4 regions of the Empedobacter falsenii genome follow, and region 2 is predicted to be linked to each of the others. Evidence: riboswitches for the same ligand, from Rfam matches in the RefSeq annotation. Region 2 holds a riboswitch; each other region holds the start of a gene.

Region 1 (3,769 bases), 1.0 Mb from region 2:
TCGCGATTAAGGCAAAATTGATAGAATTTTGATCACTTTTGGTCAAATTATTTCCACTTCCTTGATTATAATTAGCTTCCGATAAAAGTGAAAGTTCAAAATTATTCGTGATTTGATGATTCAGATAATATTTTAAAATATAATTATCAACCTGTAAATCGTCCGAATAAGATTTGTGAATATTGTTGAAATAATTGCTTTCTTCTCGGATATAAGCTAATTTTAACTGCGATTGCCACTTTTCATTTGGATTGAAATTCCATTCTGTCATCAAACGGTAATCCTGATTTTCGTATCCAGAAGGCGTTGAACCAATGTCAACCAAAGGAAATTCACGCTTTCCAAAATTGAACATCGAATAAAGTTTCAATTCATTTTTAGGATCGATTTTATAACCAAAATTTCCATTAATTGTATTGAAATAATATTTTCCATTCAAATTCTTCTTCATGTGATTCGGAATTTTATAATCATTATCAGATTGATTTCGTTCGTAATCGATTGAAGGACTAAATTTTTCTGTACTATATTTCAACTGATATTTTCCCGACCATGTATCGTAACTTCCGTATCCTAAATTTATTTTTTGCTGTAAACCTTTGTCATACTCAAATTTATTCAACAAATGAATTGTACCGCCGATAGAACCTGTTCCATACGCAATACTTCCGCCTCCTGGTTTCACTAAAATTCCGTCAAACGAATTACTTGCAAATAAATTAAAATCCGTTTGTCCTGTTGTTTGCGAATTGACATTAATTCCGTTCCAAATTACGGCTGTGTGCGAAGCTAAAGTTCCTCGAAACGAAGGTGAAGAAACCATTCCTCGTCCATTTTCTTTAAAATAAATTGGCGTTTGCTCTTGTAAAACTTGCGTCAGTTGATTAGGATTTTGCTCTAAAATACTATCATTAAGTTTGATAATACTTTGAGATTTGTAATGATTTTTAAGAAAAGCATCGTTCAAAATCAAAGGTTTCAAATTGATGGTATCCGTCTGTGCAAAAGCAATTCCAGCGATAAGATTAAAACAAAGAAAAAGTTTTTTCATATTAAAATCTGTTTTTCCTCCGAAAACATTTTCTATTAATTTGTTAGCAATGGCAGGTTTCCTGACTTATTCTTTTTACAAAAAGTATGTTAGAATTTACAGTTGCGGGGACAGTTTTGGAATTGAACCAAATTCCCTTTTAACTCACTCGTTGAGCACCATTTTATGCAAATGTAAAGAAAAGCAATTGATTTTATAAAAAGTAGATTGTTAAATCGTTAACCTTAAATTAAGATCAGATTTATTTTATTTGTACAATATTCAAAATCATTATATCTAGTGATTTTTAAGAAAGATGGACAAATTAAATTTGTAACCAACAAAAACAATTATTTAGTTAAACTTTAAAAATTATGGAAAACAATCAACCGTACAAATCAGAGAAAAAACTTATTGCCGGAATTTTAGCGATAGTATTAGGAACTTTAGGAGTTCACAAATTTTATTTAGGCTACACTAAAGAAGGTGTTATTCAATTAATTATTGGTCTTGTGACATGTGGAGCAGGAGGACTTATTGGATTAATCGAAGGAATTATGTATTTAACAAAATCTGATGAAGAGTTTGATGAAACTTATGTAAAAGGTCACAAAGGCTGGTTCTAAAATAGAGATTACATTCTTTTTTAAATATTTTTCGATCCCAAAATAATCTAAAGTTATTTTGGGATTTTTTTATTGAATGAATTCGTTTTAAATAATTCGCAAGTTTTTTATTACATTTGCTTTAGGAAAAAATATAATAAAGAACGAAATCGCATAAAATGGCTATAAAAACATTTAGAGAAGTAATCGCAGAGGCAATGAGTGAAGAAATGCGTCGCGATGAATCTATATTTTTAATTGGAGAAGAAGTAGCAGAATACAACGGAGCGTACAAAGCTTCGAAAGGAATGTTAGACGAATTTGGAGCAGAACGTGTAATTGATGCGCCAATCGCAGAGGCTGGTTTTTCTGGAATCGCAATTGGATCTACAATGACGGGATGTCGCCCAATCGTAGAATACATGACATTCAACTTCTCATTAGTGTCTATTGACCAAATTATCAATAACGCTGCAAAAATTTATCAAATGTCAGGAGGACAATTCAACTGTCCAATTGTATTTAGAGGACCTACTGCTTCTGCAGGACAATTAGGTGCAACACACTCACAAGCTTTTGAGAATTGGTATGCAAATGTACCAGGTCTTAAAGTAATTGTTCCTTCAAATCCTTATGATGCAAAAGGTTTATTAAAATCTGCAATTCGTGATAACGATCCAGTAATTTTCATGGAATCTGAACAGATGTATGGAGATAAAATGGAAATGCCAGATGAAGAATACACAATCGAAATTGGTAAAGCAGAAATCAAACGTGAAGGTACAGATGTAACGTTAGTTTCTTTCGGGAAAATCATTAAGCAAGCTTACATTGCTGCTGATGAATTAGCTAAAGAAGGAATTTCTGTAGAAGTAATCGACTTACGTACAGTTCGTCCATTAGATTACGATACAATTTTCAAATCTGTTAAGAAAACAAATCGTTTAGTAGTTTTAGAAGAAGCTTGGCCTTTCGCTTCAGTTGCTTCAGAAATTACGTATATGGTTCAACAAAAAGCATTCGATTATTTAGATGCACCAATCAAACGTATCACAACAAAAGATACATCAGCGCCTTATGCTCCAAACTTGTATGAGACTTGGATTCCTAATGCAAAAGATGTAGTTGAAGCTGTAAAAGCTGTGATGTATAAATAATTAAGATTTATAAACTATATTTGTAAAGTCTAGCATACATTTTGCTAGGCTTTATTTTTTTAAACAGATCTTATTGATGAAAAGTTATATAACATCTTTTTTTATAGTTGTTCTAGCGTCTGTGCACGCGCAAGTAAAAATTCAAGGAAAGGTCATCGATTCTGAAACTCAGAAGCCTATTCCTTACGCAGATATTCGTTTACCAGAACTTAAAGTAAGTGCAACATCAAACTCTGATGGTACTTTTTATATCGAATCTAGTTCGAATGCAAATAAAATTGTCGTATCAAAAAATGGATACGAAACTTCTGATTATGTAATCGAAAATAAAATTGATTATAATTTTATTGCTCAATTATTTTTAGCAGAAGATAATACTTCCGAAGAAGATGATGGAACAGTAGATTTACAAACTGCGGTTGTTTCGGCAAAGAAAAAACGTCTTAAAAAGAAAGAAAATCCAGCTTATGCTATTTTGCGTGAAGTATGGAAGCGTAAAAAGAAAAATGGGCTAAAATTAGCGCCACATTACCAATATGATGAATACGAAAAGTTGCAATTTGATATTAGTAATATTGATTCAACTTTTATGAAACGTAAGATTTTTAAAGGAATGGAGTTTGTTTTCGAGAAAGTAGATACTTCTTCTATCAACGGAAAAACATATTTACCAGCTTTCTTGAATGAGTCAATTTACAATATTGCGGGAATTAATAAACCTTCAACAAAAGAGCGTCGAGAATTAATTGCGAATAAAACATCAGGTTTCGAGAAAAATGAAGTGGTAGCTTCTACGGTAAAAAATCTTTTCCGTGATATTGATATTTATGATAATCGTGTCAATATTTTAGACATTAAATTTGTGAGTCCAATTGCTACAGATGGTTTCGCTGTTTATGATTATGAATTGAAAGATACAGTTGATGTAGATGGAATAGAATCTTATCGAATCAAATATTATCCGCGTCGCGAAGGAG
Region 2 (3,769 bases):
CGTACGTATGATCTAGCAACTGACGAACACGATTAAGATCTCTTTCCAACAAAGTCCTTTGTGTCATATCCACAGCAGTACTCATTACAACAGGATTTCCTTCGTTATCTTTGTCCAAAATATTACTGTATAACCAATATGTTAACGAGCCATCTTTCTTAATCAAGCTCATCAAACCAGAATCTTGCTTTTTATTCAAAATCGTCTCTATATAGGTTTGATATTCTTTTTGATTAGATTTTGGAATTATTTTTTTCAGATTCAAATCTTTTGCCTCATTTTCTGAATAGCCCATAGATTCTAATCCTGTCTTATTTATAGACAAAATATTTCCATCCAAATCATGAATTGTCATTAAACCAAGCGAAGAATTGAAGAAATTTCTAAACTTACGTTCGCTATTTTCTAATTCTACTTTTTTCGAATTTTCAAGCGTAATATCTCGACCAAAGAAAAAGATTTCGTTATCAATTTTCAAGTTAGATTTTGTATACCATTCCACTAACTTCCCTTCTTGAGATTCCGGAGAACACATCAAACATTTAAAATTGATTGAATCTGTATTATTTTTAAGATTTGATAAATACGTATTAACTTTCTTCTTATCTTTTTCCGAAACAAAATCTAAAAAGTTTTCTGCAATAATTGTCTTTTCATCTTTTATTCCTAAAACCTCTTTAAAAGAAGGATTTATAGATTTTAGAACACCATTAATATCGGCAACTCCAATAAGATTATTAGATATTTTATAGATATTTTGAAAGTAAGAAGCGTCTTTTTTTCGCTTTTTACTAACCAATAATTTGGTAATATTTTTCCCAAGTTGAATCAATAAATTACGTTGTTTATCGTCTAACGTTCTTGGATAATGGTCGTTTACACACAATGTTCCCAACGCATTTCCATTATCATCAATCAACGGAACACCAGCATAGAACTGAATATTTGCAGCTTTTACACCAGCAATATTTTTTGCAGGTTCAAATTTCGTCACATCATCAATCACCAAAATTTCATTTTCTACCAAAGAAAATTGACATATCGTTTGTTGACGCGGAACAATATCTACCTCGATTCCACAATTTGCTTTAATCACTTGATAGTTTTCATCAAAAACAGAAACTAACGCAATTGGCGCATTACAAATCAAACTCGCAGCATTTGCAAAAACTTCTAATTCTTCGTCTTTATCATGCGCTTGTAAATTATAATCGTAAACCGCTTGCAATCTTTGCTTTTCGTTCGTTGGGATGGGATAATTTTCCATTTAAATAATAGCTATTTTAAAGGAAAGTAGAGGTGGTTAAAGATATTACATAAATCCAAATATTCGAAATCAATTATTTCTAAAAATCAAACCAACCTTTTTATTCATAAAATCATCTCTATTATAAATCTAAACTTTAAAAAATATGAAAATCACAATCTCAACCCCATGCAAAGAAAAATTACGAGATGATAATTTTTGCGCAAAATGTCAACATAAAATTACTGACTTTTCTAACTTGACAAATGACGAAATTTCGAATGAATTTCAGAAAAAAAATGTTCATTGTGGTATTTTTCATCCAAGCCAATTAGGTCAAAATCTTTTCAAGAAAACGATTTCTAATGTTATGATTTTTTCTGCTTTAGGATTAATGAGTACTTCATCAAAAGCTCAAAAACATAATATAGCTTGTCATGATAATCCATTCCCAATCAATAATTCTATAGAAAATGAATCGATTGAATTTAAAATAATTGTTGCAAAAAGTTCTAATTCTAGAATTCAAGAGTTTTCTACTTTCCGATTATTGATTAATGGTGAATTGATAGAACAAACTTTAAAAGTTGGTGAAGAATACACTATAAAATGCGATATCCAAAAAGGTTTACCAATTGATATTCGATTAGCTTCAAACGAAAATATATCGGACATTACAAAAAGTTATACGAAACAAAATTTACCTAAAAAACTGAAATTTAACACAAGTGATTTTGAGTTAAAAGGAAAAATTACAGGTGAAATTGTAACTACTCCGACAATACAAGGAATAATTGCTATTAAAAAATAGTTTTTTTGCTTTTATGATTATTTTCTTACCTTGCTAACACAAAAGGGAATCGAGTGCAAATCTCGAGCTGTCGCGCAACTGTAAGTAGAGAAAAACTATAAGCCAGACCACTTTTTAGATGATGCTTTCGCGATTGAAGCTCAATCAAAACTACATGTATTTTATTATTTGTTGAATTGATTGCACTTGATTTCGAAAGCATTTTTTTATTAAAATTTAGTTTAGTATAAAATGCAAAAAGAAGAAATTCAACACATTATTGATCTTAAAACAAAACCGCTTGGAGCTTTAGGTTTATTAGAAAAAATCGCACTTAAAATTAGTTTGGTTCAACAAAAAAAACAGTTAGAATTAATACAACCTCATCTAATTGTTTTCGCAAGCGATCACGGAATTGCACAATCTGGTGTTAGTGCGTATCCTGCGGAAGTTACGCCTCAAATGGTTTTTAATTTTCTAAATAATGGAGCGGCGATTAATGTTTTTTGCAATCAAAATAAGATTGATTTAACCATTGTTGACGCTGGTGTGAATTATGATTTCGAAGATTATTCGGTTTTGAAAAATTGTAAAGTGACCAAATCAACCAAAAATTTCTTGTACGAACCTGCCATGACCTTAGATCAATTGGAACAATGTTTTGATTACTCGAAGACAATTGTGGACGAAATCGCTCAAAACGGAACAAATATTATTGGTTTTGGCGAAATGGGAATTGGGAACACTTCTTCTGCATCGATGCTTGTACATTATTTAACCGATTTACCTCTCGCACAATGTGTAGGACGCGGAACAGGTTTGAATGATGAGCAATTACAGAATAAAATCAATATTCTAAATGAAGCGAAGAATACACATGAGAAAATTAATGATCCAAAACAAATTTTAGCCACTTTTGGAGGTTTTGAAGTTGCTCAAATGACAGCTGCAATGTTATCTGCTTACGAACATAATATGTTGTTGATGATTGATGGCTATATTGCTTCGGCTGCGTTTTTGGTTGCGTCTAAATTGAAACCAGAAATTCTAAATAATGCTATTTTTTGTCATCAAAGTGATGAATCTGGGCATCAATATTTGTTGAATTATTTCAACGAAGAACCAATTCTGAAAATCAATTTACGTGTTGGCGAAGGAACAGGTTGCGCATTGGCTTATCCAATTATCAAAAGTGCAGTGAATTTCTACAATGATATGGCGAGTTTCGAATCAGCAGGCGTGAGTAACAAAGAAACTCAAGTAGAATGCTAAAAAAAGAAATCACTTATTTTTTAACAGCGTTGATGTTTTTTACACGAATTCCAATTCCGTTCAAAATTCCATACAGCAACGAAATTATGAATCAATCACAGAAATATTATGCGGCAATTGGTTTATTGGTTGGTATTTTTAATGCATTAATTTATACGATTTGTCAGTTTATTTTACCAGTTGATATCGCCATTATTATCACAATGATTGCAAGCGTTTTACTGACTGGCGCCTTTCATGAAGACGGTTTTACAGATGTTTGTGATAGTTTCGGAGGTGGTTATGGTAAAGAAAAAATCTTGATGATTATGAAAGATAGCCGAATTGGAGCTTATGGTGTAATAGGCGTTATCTTATTATTATTATTAAAATTCACATCACTTCAACACATTGCCGAAAATAACTTTTGGTTGATGATTTTCAGCTTGATCGCAGCACATTCGGTTAGTCGCTTTTTTTCT
Region 3 (3,769 bases), 1.0 Mb from region 2:
TTTTCGTTTTAAATTCTTCTTCTCTTTCTTTGATGAAATAAGCATTTTCAGCAAAACGAGCGCCATCAAAAAAGACTGGAATTCCATATTGATTAGACAATTCACGAACTTGACGAATATTTTCGATTGATACAGGTTGACCGCCAGAAGAATTACATGTAACAGTGATTAATGTAAATGGAATTTGTTCTTTTCCGTATTCTTTGTAGACATTTTCTAACTTTTGCAAATCGATATTTCCTTTGAAAGGATGAATCAATTCGCTGTCAAAAGCCTCATCAATAGTACAATCAATGGCGTGAGCTTTTCTAAATTCAATATGACCTTTTGTTGTATCAAAATGCGAGTTCCCAGGAACAACATGACCTTCTTTTACAAGAGCTGAAAACAATACATTTTCCGCTGCACGACCTTGATGCGTAGGTAAAAGAAACTCAAATCCAGTAATGGTATTGATGGTTTCTTTCAGTTTTAAGAAAGATTGAGAACCAGCATAGCTTTCGTCTCCAGTCATCATTGCAGACCACTGTTTGTCTGACATTGCTCCAGTTCCCGAATCAGTTAATAAATCAATAAATACTTTGTGGCTTTCTAGGTTAAATAGGTTGTAATCTTTTTCTTCGATCCACTTTTCGCGTTCTTCTCGAGTAGATTGATAAATTTCTTCGACCATTTTTATGCGAAATGGTTCGGCAAAAGGTAATTCCATTTTTCTTGTGTTTAATGTAAAACTAAGAAACCTTTAGAATATTATCAATTATTAATTGAAAATCATAAAAAAATCCTCTATCAAAAAGATAAAGGATTAAAAATTTTCTATAGCTCGTGTTAGTCAATAACAGGAACTGGTCGTTTGTTTTCGTTAATTGCAACTAATGTAAACGTTCCAGAAATCGCTTTATCACGTCCGTCACGATACATACTTTCGATAAAAACATCAATTTGTACATCCAAACTTGAGCGTCCTACACGTACTACTTTTCCTACCATTTCTACGATAGTTCCTGCAGGAATTGAATGTTTAAAATCAATTTTGTCACTACTTACTGTAACAATAGGTTTGCGACAAAAACGAGTTGCTGTCATAAAAGCAATTTCATCCATCAAATACATTACTGATCCTCCAAACATTGTGTTGTGGTGGTTTGTATCTCCAGGAAAAACAGCTTTGAAAATACGAGTTTCAGAATTGATGATACGTTGTTCAATCAACTCTTCTCTTGGTGTTTTTTCCACTTCCATTATCATATATTTACACGTTACTTTTCTTAATTAATTTTTGAGTTGATAATGTTTTTTTGTGGTGGTTTGATGATTTCATAGAACATAATTTTTACTTTTTTCGCGAAAGTTTTTGGTTAATTATTAACTCAATTTAGTGGCATTCTGACTTGTCAAAAATATTGATTTACAGTTGCGCGACAGTTCGTGATTTGCACACGATTCCCCATTAAGTTGAGCACGAATTTGATGCAAATATAAATTAGAAAAATGAAAATTTGCAGATTTATTGTGCCGAATTCGTTGGTTTGGAATAATTCGTGTAAATTCATTTTTCCGAATTTTTAATGAAGTAAGAAATAAGAATGAAAATAAAACCAATCAAAGATTTAGTTCATAATCTATCAGAATGGAATGAATTAATTTCTCAAACCAAAGATTTAACCGATAAAGTAGTTCAAGATGTTAATTTTTTGCGTCAAGAAATTAATTGGGAAGAGTATAATTTATGCAATACATCTTTTTTGGGTTGTAAGTTTAAACAACATGAAGCAATCTATTTAATAGAAAAAGGAGCATTCGTTTATCCAAAATTTGAATCAGTTCCCTATAATCCATATCGTGGAAAATTGTATACTTGGCAAGAGTTGATGGAAGGTTATGATCCGGATAATGACCAAAGTATAGATCTTAAAATTTATAAACATTTCAAAAAACATAAATATAATCCGTCTGTTTCAGAAGCTTTGGCGCAACGTTTACACGATTTGTCTATTGATGATGGTTTGCGTCGAATTTTGGAATATGACGATAATGGAATGACGAAGAAAAAAGTGGTTGGCTTTATGGGTGGACATTCTACTGCGCGCAATTCGGAGTTTTATAATGAAACCGCAAAAGCGGCGAAATTAGCTACTGAAAAAGGTTATTTTGTTGTTTCTGGTGGAGGTCCTGGAATTATGGAAGCCGCTAATTTAGGAGCTTATATGGCAAATTATTCGGATGAAGATTTGATGAATGCGATTAATATTTTGGCTGATTTAGATTTTATTGATGAAGATAAAACTGAATATTTGGCGAAGAATTTTATGACGAATGCTAAAAAAGTTTTAGAAATCTATCCAAATGGAGCAGAAAGTTTAGCAATTCCAACATGGTTTTATGGTCACGAACCGAGTAATTTATTTGCAACGAATATTGCGAAATATTTTTCTAATAGTATTCGAGAAGATATGTTGCTAACAATTAGTTTGTTCGGGTTGGTTTATGCGCCTGGAAGTGCTGGAACAACACAAGAAATTTTTCAGGAAGCAGCGCAAAATCATTATGGAACTTCAGGATATTATAGTCCAATGATTTTTTTGAGTAAGAAAAGATATGTAGAAGATACGGCGATTTATTCGGTTTTGCATCAATTAGCAATAGGAAAAGCATATAAGGAGTTACTATTTTTAACAGATAGTGCTGATTTAGCAATCGATTTTATCGAAAATCATCCACCAATTAAAGTTAATTAAAAAATAATTTAAAATATTTAAAATCGCGTAAATCACTTTATTATAGTAATTTATGTGGTTTTTATTTGTTTTTTGTCCGAATAAAATAAAATAATTTCGAATAATGTTTGGTATTTTAAATAATGAACGTATATTTGCAGTCCAATAACGCGAGATGGAGCAGTAGGTAGCTCGTCGGGCTCATAACCCGAAGGTCACAGGTTCGAGTCCTGTTCTCGCTACTAAATCGCGAGGTGGAGCAGTAGGTAGCTCGTCGGGCTCATAACCCGAAGGTCATCGGTTCGAGTCCGGTCCTCGCTACTACAAAGAGAGTTTCTAACAAGAAGCTCTCTTTTTTTATGTCTTTAACTGAAAATTAAGATTGGATAAACTATTTTTGCATCATGAATTTAGAAGAATACAAAAAACAATATAAATCAGATCAAGCAGTTGGTGCAATAGCGATCGAAAATCGCTTAAGAGAGGTCTATGGGACTTTAGAGCCTCGTTTTTATTCGCCACAAGTGATGTCTTTTCAAGGAGGAGATGATCCAATTGATGGCGTTGCGGTTTTTGATGTCAATGGTTATTATCATTTGGTGAGTTACGGAATGTCGCATTTATACTATTCTGAGGAAAGTGTAGGAGCGGATTTTAGTAAATGGGGATTTGAGTTTTCTTTCCGTGTGAAACCTGTTAAAGATGATAATGGTGAAGATCCTTTTTGGGTGGTTCAATTAATGAATAATTTGGGACGTTTTGTGAATGAAACAAAAGTTTGGTTTGATGAATACCAATTTTTGCCTTTAGGCGGTCCAATTCGTACAGATTCGGAAACGGACATTGTTGGTTTGGCTTTTATCAAGGATGATGATTTAGATGAAATTGATACGCCGCATGGAAAAGTTACATTTATACAAATGATTGGTTTGAATTCGGAACAATTGAAAAGATTGGAAGATAATTCAACCAAAGAAGAAATAATGTCAGTGATAGCTGAAATAAAGTCAGTTAATCCAAAATTTGTGTGTGAATTATAGTAGAATTTCTAA
Region 4 (3,769 bases), 670 kb from region 2:
TGAATAACACATATGCGTATGAATTTGAGTAGAATCATCAACATTACTTGAAGCTAATTTGAACGAATCAACCGCCCATTTCAAATAATTTTGCCATTCATCTTTTCTCAATGGTAAACCTTCTCGAATTGCAGGTTCATCAATCTGAATAATTTTAATTCCAGCTTTTTCTAAATCCGAAACTTCATCACGAATCGCCAATGCAATTTGTTTACACGTCGTAGATCTTGGTTGATCATCTCGAACAAAAGACCATTGCAAAATCGTAACCGGTCCTGTCAACATTCCTTTTACTTTTTGTTCTGTGATAGATTGTGCATATTTCGACCAATAAACCGTCATTGGAACAGGGCGATAAACATCACCAAAAATAATCGGCGGTTTTACACAACGCGTTCCATAACTCTGAACCCAACCATTTTTAGAGAAGACAAATCCTGCTATTTTTTCACCAAAATATTCCACCATATCATTGCGTTCATATTCACCATGCACCAAAACATCAATGCCAATTTCCTCTTGCCATTCTATTGTACGCTTGGTTTCTTGTTTCAATAAAACATCATATTCTTCGGCAGATAATTCTCCTTTTTTATACTTCGCACGCCAACTTCTCACCTCTTGTGTTTGTGGAAAAGAGCCAATTGTCGTCGTAGGAAAAGGTGGAAGATTCAGCACATTTTGTTGCACAATTTTTCGCTGTTCAAAACTATTTGCACGATTATAATCTTCATCTTTTATAGCATTTACTCGTTCTTTAACTTGAGTTTGATGAATTAATTGAGAATTTTTTCTATTATTGATAGAGAATTGATTCGCTTCATATTGTTGAATCAATTTTTCGTCATTCGGGTTTGAAAAATAATTTTTTAAGAAAGCAACTTCTTCCAATTTTTGCTTCGCAAATGCAAACCAATCTTTGATTGTTGTTGGAAGATTTTTTTCATTTGTTTCTAAATCTAAATCACAAGGCGAATGTAATAATGAACAAGAGGTTGAAATAATAACACGTTTTTCTCCAATTTTGTTCACAACTTTTTCTATGGTTGAAAGTGATTTTTGAAAATCATTTTTCCAAATATTTCGACCATCAACTAAACCTAAAGAAAGTTTTAATTGAGAAGGAAATTGATTCAATATTTCATCAAGTTGATTTTCGTCTCGAACCAAATCAAGATGCAAAATATCAATTGGTAAATTGATTGCTAAAGCTGTATTATCTTTCAATCCATCAAAATAAGTTGCGACCTGAATTGTAAGTTGAGGAAATTCTTTTCTTATTTTTTTGTAAACTTCTCGATAAGCCGTTTTCGATTTTTCATCTAAATCTAAAGCTAAAAAAGGTTCGTCGAACTGAATTGTATTTGCTCCATGATTGATTAAATCTTGAATAATTTCAAAGTAAACTGGCAATAAATTCTGAATTAAATCAATTCGATCAAATCCTTCTTCTTTTTCTTTTCCTAATAATAAATAAGTAATTGGTCCAATTAAAACTGTTTTTGGATTAAAACCTTCTTTTTTTGCAGCGATAAATTCGTTTACGATAGAATTTGAGAAATATTTAAATTCTTGATTTTTTACAAATTCTGGAACGATATAATGGTAATTGGTATCAAACCATTTTGTCATTTCCATCGCTGTAATATCTAAATTATCTTTTTGAAAGCCTCTTGCCATCGCAAAATACAAGTCTAATTCGGTGTTCTTTTTATTTAGCGCAACCGTATTGAAACGCGCTGGAATTGCACCAACTGATAACGTAAAATCTAAAACTTGATCATAAAAAGAAAAGTCGTTACACGGAATTAAATCTATACCAGCAGCTTGTTGCAGCGCCCAATTTTGTTTGGTAATTGTACGGCTTGTTTGCAATAAAGCTTGTAGTTCAATTTTACCTGCCCAATAATTTTCGCAGGCTTTTTTTAGTTCACGGTTAGCGCCAATTCTTGGATAACCTAAAATTTGTGTTTGCATTTTGATTGTTTTTTTAATGTTCAAAAAACACAAACGCGAGTTGATAAATAGTAAACCTATTTTGACAGACAGACTTCAAATCGCGAAAGTATCATCTTTTGTTTCTATTGGTAATCTGACTTGTAATTTCCATTACTCACAGTTGCGCGACAGCTCGTGATTCTCACACGATTCCCCAATAATTTATTGTTTATTTCTTTACAAATGTAACAAGACAAAATAAACGATTGTAAAACTTGAAAAAATAAGATTATACCACTTAATATGATTAATTTTACAAAACAAAATACTTTAACAACGATAAAATATCGTATTGAAAAGAATATTATTTGGATGGAAACATTAGATCAAACCGATTTAGAATTATTAAGAATTCTACAAAAAGACTCAAAATTGACAGTAAAAGCCATTGCAGCTTTAGTTAATTTATCTCCTTCGCCCGTTTTTGAACGTATAAAAAGGTTGGAACAACAAGGTTATATCAAAAATTATAGAGCCGTTTTGGATGCCGAAAAACTAAACAAAGGCTTTATGGTTTTTTGCAGCATCAAGCTAAAACAACATGATCGCACAATTGGGAATAAACTTGTGGAAGATATTTTGTTGATTGATGAAGTGGTGGAATGTTATAATATTTCGGGCGAATATGATTTTATCTTAAAAGTGCAAGTTTTGGATATGAAACAATATCAAGATTTTGTTTTCAATAAATTGGGTGCTTTAGAAAGCATCGGAAGTACACACAGCTCTTTTGTGATGGCTGAAATAAAAAATACGTACGGAATCAATATTTAAAAAAAACAAAAGGTTGAGCAATGCTCAACCTTTTTTCCACAAATAAATAACACACTACTTTTTGATTACCTTGAAAGTAGAATTGTTAACTTTTATGATGTAAACACCTTTTGGTAAAGAGGAAACATCTAATTGATTTTTCCCTTTTTGAAGTGTTTTCTCTGTCATTTTAGTTCCTGTAATAGCGAAAATTTCGGCTTTTGAAGCTTCATTTGTTTCAATAAACAATACATTATTAACAGGATTTGGATAAACATTTACAGCAGATTTAGCTAAATCATTTGTACCTAAAACGGCTGATGAAATTGTGATGTTTTGTGAAACAACTTTTCCATTCGAATTAAAAGAAAGTTTGATTTTAGCTGTTCCATTTTTTAATGGATTAATCACTAATTCTTCCTTATCATTAATCGAAATTTCAGCTACTTCATTATTCTCGATGATTTCTAAATCTTTTACAATCGCTGCTGATAAATTATCAACATCCGAAACTTTATCTTTCAAATCAATTGTTGTTGCTGTGTTAATTTGATAAGTTGTCTCTAAATCATTGATAATTGGTGCCGCATTATCTGGAAAAACAGGCATTGAAGGAAACCAATAATACTCACTTAATTTCACCGACTCTTTAAGAGTTCCATTATCAAAAAATCTATGCACAAAATTAATTTGAGAATTAGTTCCCCAACCTGAACCAATAGTAGTTAATACTAGTTCGTTTGTCAACGGATCAATTCTTAAACCTGCTCCATAATATGTTTCCTTTGGTGTTGTATCTTGACCAGGAATCTCTATAAAACTTTCTTCAAATTTATTATTTGTTACATCGTATTTCACAACATTGATTCCTGATAAAAAATAAATAGTATTATCTTGTGTTGAAGAACAAAAAGTACCAGCATTCCAAGCAAAAGGAGCTGGAACTGTTTTCGTAGGAATAGCAATTTCTGAAGTTTCTAAAGTAGTAGGATTTATTTTGACTAATTTTTTAGATAAA

What was found. A riboswitch is a leader RNA that binds a small molecule or an ion and turns the genes downstream of it on or off. The one in region 2 is predicted to bind cobalamin.
Region 1: linked by a shared signal. The riboswitch ahead of FH779_RS00935 (TonB-dependent receptor plug domain-containing protein) and the one ahead of cobT (nicotinate-nucleotide--dimethylbenzimidazole phosphoribosyltransferase) in region 2 are both predicted to bind cobalamin.
Region 3: linked by a shared signal. The riboswitch ahead of FH779_RS00975 (acyl-CoA thioesterase) and the one ahead of cobT (nicotinate-nucleotide--dimethylbenzimidazole phosphoribosyltransferase) in region 2 are both predicted to bind cobalamin.
Region 4: linked by a shared signal. The riboswitch ahead of metE (5-methyltetrahydropteroyltriglutamate--homocysteine S-methyltransferase) and the one ahead of cobT (nicotinate-nucleotide--dimethylbenzimidazole phosphoribosyltransferase) in region 2 are both predicted to bind cobalamin.

What each region holds. Positions count from the first base shown of each region.
Region 1 covers NZ_CP040908.1:192,258-196,026, forward strand. The annotation lists gene FH779_RS00935 (TonB-dependent receptor plug domain-containing protein) at 1-1,051, opposite strand, end outside; cobalamin riboswitch at 1,086-1,229, opposite strand; gene FH779_RS00940 (TM2 domain-containing protein) at 1,405-1,656, shown strand; gene FH779_RS00945 (pyruvate dehydrogenase complex E1 component subunit beta) at 1,815-2,792, shown strand; gene FH779_RS00950 (DUF5686 family protein) at 2,869-3,769, shown strand, end outside.
Region 2 covers NZ_CP040908.1:2,916,230-2,919,998, forward strand. The annotation lists gene FH779_RS13670 (PAS domain S-box protein) at 1-1,267, opposite strand, end outside; gene FH779_RS13675 (hypothetical protein) at 1,413-2,057, shown strand; cobalamin riboswitch at 2,068-2,188, shown strand; gene cobT (nicotinate-nucleotide--dimethylbenzimidazole phosphoribosyltransferase) at 2,289-3,308, shown strand; gene FH779_RS13685 (adenosylcobinamide-GDP ribazoletransferase) at 3,302-3,769, shown strand, end outside.
Region 3 covers NZ_CP040908.1:202,043-205,811, forward strand. The annotation lists gene FH779_RS00970 (tryptophanase) at 1-709, opposite strand, end outside; gene FH779_RS00975 (acyl-CoA thioesterase) at 829-1,242, opposite strand; adenosylcobalamin-variant (AdoCbl-variant) riboswitch at 1,372-1,458, opposite strand; gene FH779_RS00980 (LOG family protein) at 1,587-2,738, shown strand; tRNA gene FH779_RS00985 (tRNA-Met) at 2,887-2,959, shown strand; tRNA gene FH779_RS00990 (tRNA-Met) at 2,966-3,038, shown strand; gene FH779_RS00995 (suppressor of fused domain protein) at 3,122-3,757, shown strand.
Region 4 covers NZ_CP040908.1:3,583,905-3,587,673, forward strand. The annotation lists gene metE (5-methyltetrahydropteroyltriglutamate--homocysteine S-methyltransferase) at 1-1,977, opposite strand, end outside; cobalamin riboswitch at 2,066-2,201, opposite strand; gene FH779_RS16710 (Lrp/AsnC family transcriptional regulator) at 2,311-2,772, shown strand; gene FH779_RS16715 (DUF5074 domain-containing protein) at 2,827-3,769, opposite strand, start outside.